Cellvibrio sp. PSBB006: one gene and its partner. The protein of the gene in region 1 interacts with the protein of each later gene in a pairwise test. Links are inferred from orthologs where the notes say so. Each region holds a gene or a part of one and is shown on either strand. Other genes may lie near its edges.

Region 1 (4,385 bases):
CGCATGGTGTCTTCCGCTTCCTGTTGCGACATGCTGACAATTTCATCCACGCGGGATTTGTCGTAAATCCTGGGCAGATAGGCTTCCGGCCAACGACGGATGCCGGGAATGCTGGCGCCTTCTGCCGGTTGTAGGCCAATAATACGAATAGCCGGATTGCGCGCTTTCAGGTAACGCGACGCACCCATGATGGTGCCCGTGGTTCCCATGGAACTGACAAAATGGGTAATCGTGCCACGGGTCTGCTGCCAGATTTCCGGGCCGGTACTTTCATAGTGGGCGAGCGGGTTGTCGTCGTTGCCGAATTGATCCAGCACCTTGCCCTTACCTTCTGCCTGCATCTTCAAGGCCAGGTCGCGAGCACCTTCCATACCCGCTTCTTTGGATACCAGGATCAGTTCCGCTCCGTAGGCACTCATGGAGGCTTTGCGTTCGGCGGTACTGTTATCCGGCATGATCAGGATCATGCGGTAACCTTTGATCGCCGCAACCATCGCCAGCGCAATGCCGGTATTGCCACTGGTCGCTTCGATCAATGTGTCACCGGGCTGGATATAGCCGCGCTCTTCGGCGTGGCGAATCATGGAAAGTGCCGGACGATCCTTGACCGATCCGGCGGGGTTATTGCCTTCCAGTTTTAGCAGGATAGTGTTGGTCGTCTTACCGGGTAAACGCTGCAAACGCACCAGCGGCGTGTTGCCGACAAAGGACTCAATCGTGGGGAAATCCATGCTCATCTCAATACCTGAAAGTAGATTGCCGGGTGGCGCAAAGGGGGGCTATTCTACCGCCGAATGTGCTATGGTGAAACCAACAAAAAAATCCGCATGACACCCCGTTAATCTCGTCTGTCCGTGCTCACAGGGCTTGTGTTTTCATGAAATATAACAGTATCAAGGCGCAAGTCTGGCGCCTCATATTAATTCCTGCACTGTCCGTCAGCCTGATGCTGGCCGGTACCCTGACGTATCTCTACGTTAAACAACTCAATAAATTTGTGTCGCACCGCGGCGGTATGCTGACGCAAAAGATGGCACACCTGAGTCACTATGCCTTGCGCAGCGGTGATGAAAATATGGTGCCATCAATCCTGGAGGCGTCTCTCGAAGAGCCCTTCATCCGCGCGATTCATCTTTATCATCACGAAACCGGGCAACACTTTCATGTGGGGCCGCAATTTATGGAGATCACCCACGGCGACGCGCCGACCATGGAGAAACCAAGCACACGCATCACCGTGAAATCCATTTTGTTTTCCCACCCGGTCGTCAATAACAACGGCAAACAACCTATCGGCTGGGTGGAGATGGAGTTATTGAATTCACCCTTTTTGGTGTTGCGTTATGAAACCCTGTTAATCAGTGTATTGGTTACGGTCCTGTGTTTGATCCTCGCCGCCTGGCTCGCTATTCGGTTACACCAGAACATCACCATTCCGCTCAGCCATATCAAAAGTGTGGTGCGTAAACTCGCGAAAGGAAAATTACACAGCCGGGTGGACACACAACACGGACAGGAATTTTTAGAGTTGGGGGAAACGGTAAACGCCATGGCGTTATCCATGGAAAAAGCGCAGCAGGATATGCAGGCCTACATTGACCAGTCCACCGAAGATCTGCGCGAAACACTGGAGACTATCGAGATTCAAAATATTGATCTGGATATCGCGCGCAAGGAAGCGCTGGAAGCCAGCCGTATCAAATCAGAATTTCTGGCGAACACCAGCCACGAAATTCGTACACCGCTCAACGGCATACTCGGTTTTACCAACCTGGCCTTGAAAACCGATCTGGATGAACAGCAACGGGAATACCTGAATACGATTCGCGATTCTTCGCAACATTTGCTCACAGTAATCAACAGTATTCTCGACTTCTCCAAGATTGAAGCCGGCAAACTCACGCTGGATTACGTGCCCTTGCCCCTGCGTCGCTCAATCGATGAAGCGATTCATATCCTCGCACCAGATGCCCACGAAAAAAATCTGCAAATCATTACCTACATCGATCCGGAAATACCGGCCAATTTGTTGGGTGATCCATTGCGTTTCAAACAGGTTATTACCAACCTGGTAAGCAATGCCATTAAATTCAGCAACAAAGGCAACATCATTGTTGATGTGGTATTACTCACGCGACAGGAATCCCAGGCGACCATTAAAGTGACGGTCAGCGATGAAGGTATAGGCCTGGCCCGCAGTCAAAAAGACAGCCTGTTTAATGCCTTTGCCCAGGTCGACACCTCCAGTGCGCGGGAACACGGCGGCACTGGACTCGGCCTCGCCATCAGCAAAGGTCTGGTGGAGCGTATGGGCGGCGACATCGGTGTGGAAAGTGAACCGGAAAAAGGTTCAAGCTTCTGGTTTACAGCACGCCTGGGCATCGATAAAAAACAACCGACAAGCAACTTCAAACCCAATTTCAATAAACGAAAAATTCTGGTTTGCGGTGAGAATTCAGCGTCCGCTGCACAAATCAGCCGGCTGCTGCAGGAGTGGGAAACCGATACGCAGGTGATCAGCGCTGTGCATGATATTTTTCCCACACTCCGCCAGGCGCGCGATGCGGGTCAACCGGTTGATGTTGTTATCCTTGATATTTCACCTGCGGAACGCAAGATCCAACCGATCCTGTTGCATAATCTTACTGAACAATTAATGGGTGAGTTCAATTGCAAGGTGATTGCCTGTTGTACCGCTGCACACCAACGCTTGCTGCGCAACCAGGCGGATAAATTACAAACCACTTTCGTCAATAAACCCATCACCTACGATTCGCTGTTACAAACTCTGGGACGGCAGTTAAATATCACAGTTAAGGACACCCGCGCCCAGGAAGCGGAAGCGGATGAACACCGGAATCGCCCAAGCGCATCGGTGTTGGTGGTCGACGACAATCCCGCCAACCTGCAACTGGCTTCGGAATTGTTGCGCGGTTTAAATACCAATGTTGTGCAGGCAAGCAGCGGTAAGGAAGCGCTGGACATCTGCGCTAAACAAAATTTTGATGTGATATTTATGGATATTCAAATGCCCGGCATGGATGGTATTGAAACCACACGTCGTTTACGTGCAACGGAAACCGGAGGGCGACGCACGCCCATCATTGCATTGACGGCACACTCCATGACAGAACAAAAATACGAGCTGTTGGTTGCAGGGATGGATGACTGTGTCAGCAAACCGGTCAGTGAAGCGCAATTGGCCCATATTGTTAATCGCTGGGTGTCGCAAACCGGCAAGAAAGAAGTCGTAGTAACACCACAGGAATTACAAAATTCGGTAACACAACCGCGCATGCCCGCGATTACTGATCTGGCGGAGGATGTTACCTCCGTGGATATTCTGACCTCCTTGCGTCTGGCGAATAACAAACCAACACTCGCACGGGATATGTTGGTGATGTTATTGCAAAACCTGGAAGCAGAACGCTGTGATATTAACGCGGCGTTTGAGCAGGAAGATTTTGTCAAATTGGAGGAATTGGTGCATCGCCTGTATGGCAGCTGCTGCTATTGCGGCGTACCGCGGCTGAAAAAAATCAGTGGTCTGCTGGATAAATTATTGCAGGCCAAACAATACGAGCAAGCACCGGGCGCGATGGTGTCATTGAATAAAGCCATTGATGACGTATTGAGTTGGGGACATAACCGCGACATCAATGCGATTTTTTCGCTGGATGAATAATTATTTATTCAGAGCGCAGGGATGCAAACAGCTCACGACTGCGCAAGGGTCTGGAGCCCAATAGAGGTTGTAACATCAAACGGCTCAATCGCTTTGCCGCTTGCCGCGTCTCCTGTGCCGCAAAATTTCGCGCGGCCATGGCGAGGATGTCCTTGCCCTGAAAGACTGGCAGCCTTGAGGTAGATGGGTGCAGATTTTCTGCCTGGTAAAAACCTGCTTGTGTATCAAACCAATAATGTTGTTCCGAACTGATCTCATCACCCGTGTGAGCATCCGCAGAAAAGTCGATGGCGTAACCCAAATCCTGCAACAAGGTGAATTCAAAATCACGCAGCAGAGGTTCCAGGTCAACATTGTCTCGCAAACGCTGCAAACTCTCCTGATAGCGATAATACAACTGGGGATGGGCATCCATCTCCGGCAGCAAACGCACCAGTAACTCATTTAGATAAAAACCGCTATAAAGCTGGGCACCGGTTAAATGACAGGCAGGGCCGAAGGCTTCGATAGCCGTCAGCAGCTTTAAATCGGTTTTGCCTTGCAGGGAAACTAATAACCCCAGAAAAGGATTAAACAAAACGCGCTTGTTGCCTTTGCCCTGACGAACGCCGCGCGCCACGGCACCGATACGACCATACTCAGGGGTAAAAAAATCCACCAACAAACTGGTGTCGCGATAAGGGCGCGTGTGAAGAATGTA
Region 2 (3,964 bases), 3.3 Mb from region 1 along the record:
CATGCGTCCCAGTCACACCTTTAACGAGGCGTTGGCTTCGCTGGGTTAATTGGAATTGATTGCTCTGCTCTTATAAAGAAACCCCGGCTAATGCCGGGGTTTCTTTTTCTCCAGACCTTTACCAGACTTCAAGCCGTCAAAATATTTTTTTGTCTTAACACTGGTTCGGTATTGAAATCTGTATCAATCTCCCAAACTACCAAGATAATGGTTGGAAAGATCCAATACCTTTATAGCCCAGGGTTATAAACAGATTCAGGCGGCAGAAATTATTAAGCGACAAGCAATAAGTCCTTGATGTTATTTACGCAAGGGCAGCTTTTGCAGCCTTGGATTCGGTGACTACCGCTGTGATGTTGACAGCATGTAGGCCTTTATCGCCCTTGGTGATCTCAAAGGAAACTACCTGACCGGCTTTTAATGTTTTATAGCCGTCCATCTGGATGGCTGAGTAATGCGCAAAAAGGTCTTCGCCCCCCTCGTCAGAGAGGATAAAGCCATAACCCTTTGCATTATTGAACCACTTGACTGTACCTGTAGGCATGATTAAATCCTTCTGCCCCGGCACAAGAGTTTTAATAACCCCTGCACCTTATCGTTATTATTTTCCAAGGAAAAACTGTTCAATATCTTTACTGCTGGATGGCGATACCGAGCGAGTTTTATAAAACCCTTGGCGTGTTTTTTGGGTGTTGGTTAAACGTTTTGGAATAATGCCGTGCAAAATGATGATTATTTGAGCGGCGACCATGTGTTTTATCCAACAATTGAACCAAAGTCAAGTCTTCGCCCGTATATAGCCCCGTTAGTGTGAGCGGTATACCATTGGGTTAGAATGGCGCTTAACCGCTAGAACACTTTCAATTTCTGTTGATTCACTATGAGAAATCCAGACTACCTTCAGCTAACCTTAAGTAAAGACGAAGATTCCGACAGCAATGAATTCGATGGGAATCTTGCGGTCCTAGAGGCGAAGCCAAAGCTCAAGCGTCCGCCAATGTACAAGGTGTTGATGCTGAATGATGACTACACACCGATGGACTTTGTGGTGGAAATACTTGAGCTATTTTTCGCAATGTCACGCGAGAAAGCAACCCGAGTGATGTTAACTGTACATATTCACGGCAAAGCTGTTTGTGGCGTCTATACTCGTGATATAGCGGAAACAAAAGCCGCTCAGGTTAATCAGTACGCCAGGGAGCACCAGCATCCGCTACTGTGTGAAGTAGAAGCAGTGGAAGATGAAGAGCGGTAATCCTGTTGCAGCAAGTTTCTGTGTGCTGCGTCCAAGTTGCTAGCTTCCAGAGGTTGAATGCGATGTTAAGCAAAGATTTAGAAGTAACCTTGAATCTCGCCTTTAAAGGTGCTCGCTCCAAGCGCCATGAGTTCATGACCGTTGAACATTTATTGCTAGCGTTGATTGATAACGATTCTGCAGCAAGTGTGCTGCGCGCCTGTGGTGCGGATCTGACAAGTTTGCGTAAAGAGTTGATTGAATTTGTTGACTCTACGACGCCGCTTATTCCCGAAAATGATACCGAACGTGAAACCCAGCCGACGCTAGGCTTTCAACGCGTTTTGCAACGCGCTGTATTCCATGTGCAATCGTCCGGTAAACAAGAAGTTACTGGGGCTAACGTACTGGTGGCAATCTTTAGTGAGCAGGAAAGCCAGGCGGTTTACTATCTCAAGCAGCAAAATATCGCGCGCATTGATGTGGTTAATTACATCACCCATGGTATTCATAAAGTGGCCGGCCATTCGGAGCACGGCAACGACGCCGGCCATTCTCATGAACAGCAAGATGAAGATGCGATTGGTGGTGATTCCGCTTCGCAAAGCCCGCTGGAAAGTTTCGCAGCCAACCTCAATGAGCTAGCCATGCAAGGGCGAGTTGATCCCTTGGTCGGGCGCGAGTTTGAGGTCGAACGCGTTTGCCAGATTCTTTCACGTCGCAGGAAAAACAACCCATTATTAGTGGGTGAATCCGGTGTAGGTAAAACGGCAATCGCTGAAGGTTTAGCCAAGCGTATTGTGGATGGCGATGTTCCAGAACCGCTGGTTAACAGTGTTGTGTATTCGCTCGACATGGGTGCGTTATTGGCGGGAACCAAGTACCGTGGTGACTTTGAGAAGCGTTTCAAAGGTTTATTGACGGAGCTCAAAAAACAAAAGAATTCGATCCTGTTTATCGACGAAATTCATACGATCATCGGAGCTGGTGCAGCATCCGGAGGCGTGATGGATGCATCCAATTTGCTGAAACCGCTGCTGTCTTCCGGCGAAATCCGGTGTATGGGTTCGACCACCTATCAGGAATATCGCGGTATCTTTGATAAGGATCGCGCCTTGTCGCGTCGCTTCCAAAAAGTTGATGTTAATGAGCCGTCTGTGGACGAGACTTATCAAATTTTGAAAGGGCTCAAGAGCCGTTTTGAGAAACATCACAATTTGCGCTACACCGATCCTGCATTGCGTGCAGCGGCAGAGTTGGCTGAGCGTTACATTAATGATCGTTTTTTGCCGGATAAAGCGATCGATGTCATTGATGAAGCGGGCGCGTATCAACAGTTGCTGCCGCCAAGTAAACGGAAGAAAACCATCGGCGTTGCCGATGTGGAAAATGTAGTGGCCAAGATCGCGCGGATTCCGCCGAAGAGTGTGTCTTCTTCAGATAAAGAATTGCTCCGTAAGCTGGATGAAAATCTGAAGATGACTGTCTTTGGTCAAAACGAGGCGATTGATACATTGGCCACGGCGATCAAGTTGTCGCGTGCAGGATTGAACTCGGTTGAAAAACCGATAGGTTCCTTCTTGTTTGCCGGCCCTACCGGTGTAGGTAAGACAGAGGTTTGTCGCCAGTTGGCTAAATGCATGGGGCTTGAGCTGTTGCGGTTTGACATGTCCGAGTACATGGAGCGCCATACGGTGTCACGTTTAATCGGTGCTCCACCGGGCTACGTTGGTTTTGATCAAGGTGGATTGTTGACTGACGCCGTGACCAAGCAACCGCATTGCGTTGTGTTGTTGGATGAAATTGAGAAGGCGCACCCGGAAGTCTTTAACCTGCTTTTGCAAGTGATGGATCATGGGACGTTGACGGACAACAATGGTCGCAAGGCAGATTTTCGCAATGTCATCCTGATCATGACGACCAATGCCGGAGCGGAAATTATGAGTCGTCCGTCCATCGGTTTCACGCATCAGGATCACACCACCGATGGTATGGAAGCGATTAAAAAGATGTTTACACCGGAATTCCGTAACCGTCTCGACGCCATTGTGCAGTTTGCGCCGTTGACTATTGGGGTCATTAAAACAGTTGTGGATAAATTCCTGATGGAGTTGCAAACCCAGCTGGACGACAAGCATGTCACCCTGGAGATTTCCGAGGATGCGCGTGAGTGGTTGGCTGTTCATGGTTACGATGAAAAAATGGGGGCTCGTCCGATGGCCCGTTTGATTCAGGAAAAACTCAAGAAGCCGCTCGCGGAAGAGATATTGTTCGGTTCTTTATCCAGCGGTGGGGGTGTAGTAGAGGTAGAGCTTGATCCCTACAAGGATCAATTGGTATTGGATATCAAGACCAAGCAGGAGCTTCAACCAGCCTGATTGTCACTTCCACGGACTCGATGCCTGTAACAACAAAAGCCGCTTAGCGGCTTTTGTTGTTTATGGAATAAGGGAATTCAAAGCCCCGGATAGATTAGCGGGCGCGGTAGGTGATCCGACCTTTGCTGAGGTCGTAAGGGGTCATCTCGACTTTGACTTTATCCCCGGTCAGGATGCGAATATAGTTTTTGCGCATTTTGCCGGAGATGTGGGCGGTAACTACGTGGCCATTTTCCAGTTTGACCCGGAAGGTTGTGTTGGGCAGTGTATCGATTACTTCGCCTTCAAATTCAATATTGTCTTCTTTTGCCATGCGGCAGTGTCCTCGGTGTCCTAGCGGATGGGGGTAAAA

What was found. Proteins that work in one complex are often made in the same cells at the same time.
Region 2: the proteins of CBR65_RS21250 (region 1) and clpA interact in binary tests that used the Escherichia coli proteins (3 or more experiments, as listed by UniProt). The link is inferred for Cellvibrio sp. PSBB006 from one-to-one orthologs.

The regions. Positions count from the first base shown.
Region 1 is NZ_CP021382.1:5,095,810-5,100,194, reverse strand. Bases 569-3,885 are described here. They hold CBR65_RS21250 (response regulator), read left to right. Parts: upstream 569-877; coding sequence 878-3,685; downstream 3,686-3,885. Other genes in these bases: recO (DNA repair protein RecO), read right to left, coding at 3,690-3,885; cysM (cysteine synthase CysM), read right to left, coding at 569-731. Outside these bases: more of cysM, read right to left, coding at 1-568; more of recO, read right to left, coding at 3,886-4,385. UniProt on the Escherichia coli protein: Member of the two-component regulatory system UvrY/BarA involved in the regulation of carbon metabolism via the CsrA/CsrB regulatory system. Phosphorylates UvrY, probably via a four-step phosphorelay.
Region 2 is NZ_CP021382.1:1,799,736-1,803,699, reverse strand. Bases 949-3,964 are described here. They hold clpA (ATP-dependent Clp protease ATP-binding subunit ClpA), read left to right. Parts: upstream 949-1,317; coding sequence 1,318-3,612; downstream 3,613-3,964. Other genes in these bases: infA (translation initiation factor IF-1), read right to left, coding at 3,707-3,925; clpS (ATP-dependent Clp protease adapter ClpS), read left to right, coding at 949-1,255. In the rest of the region: CBR65_RS07490 (NADP-dependent isocitrate dehydrogenase), read left to right, coding at 1-49; cold shock domain-containing protein CspD, read right to left, coding at 305-544; more of clpS, read left to right, coding at 881-948. UniProt on the Escherichia coli protein: ATP-dependent specificity component of the ClpAP protease. It directs the protease to specific substrates. It has unfoldase activity. The primary function of the ClpA-ClpP complex appears to be the degradation of unfolded or abnormal proteins.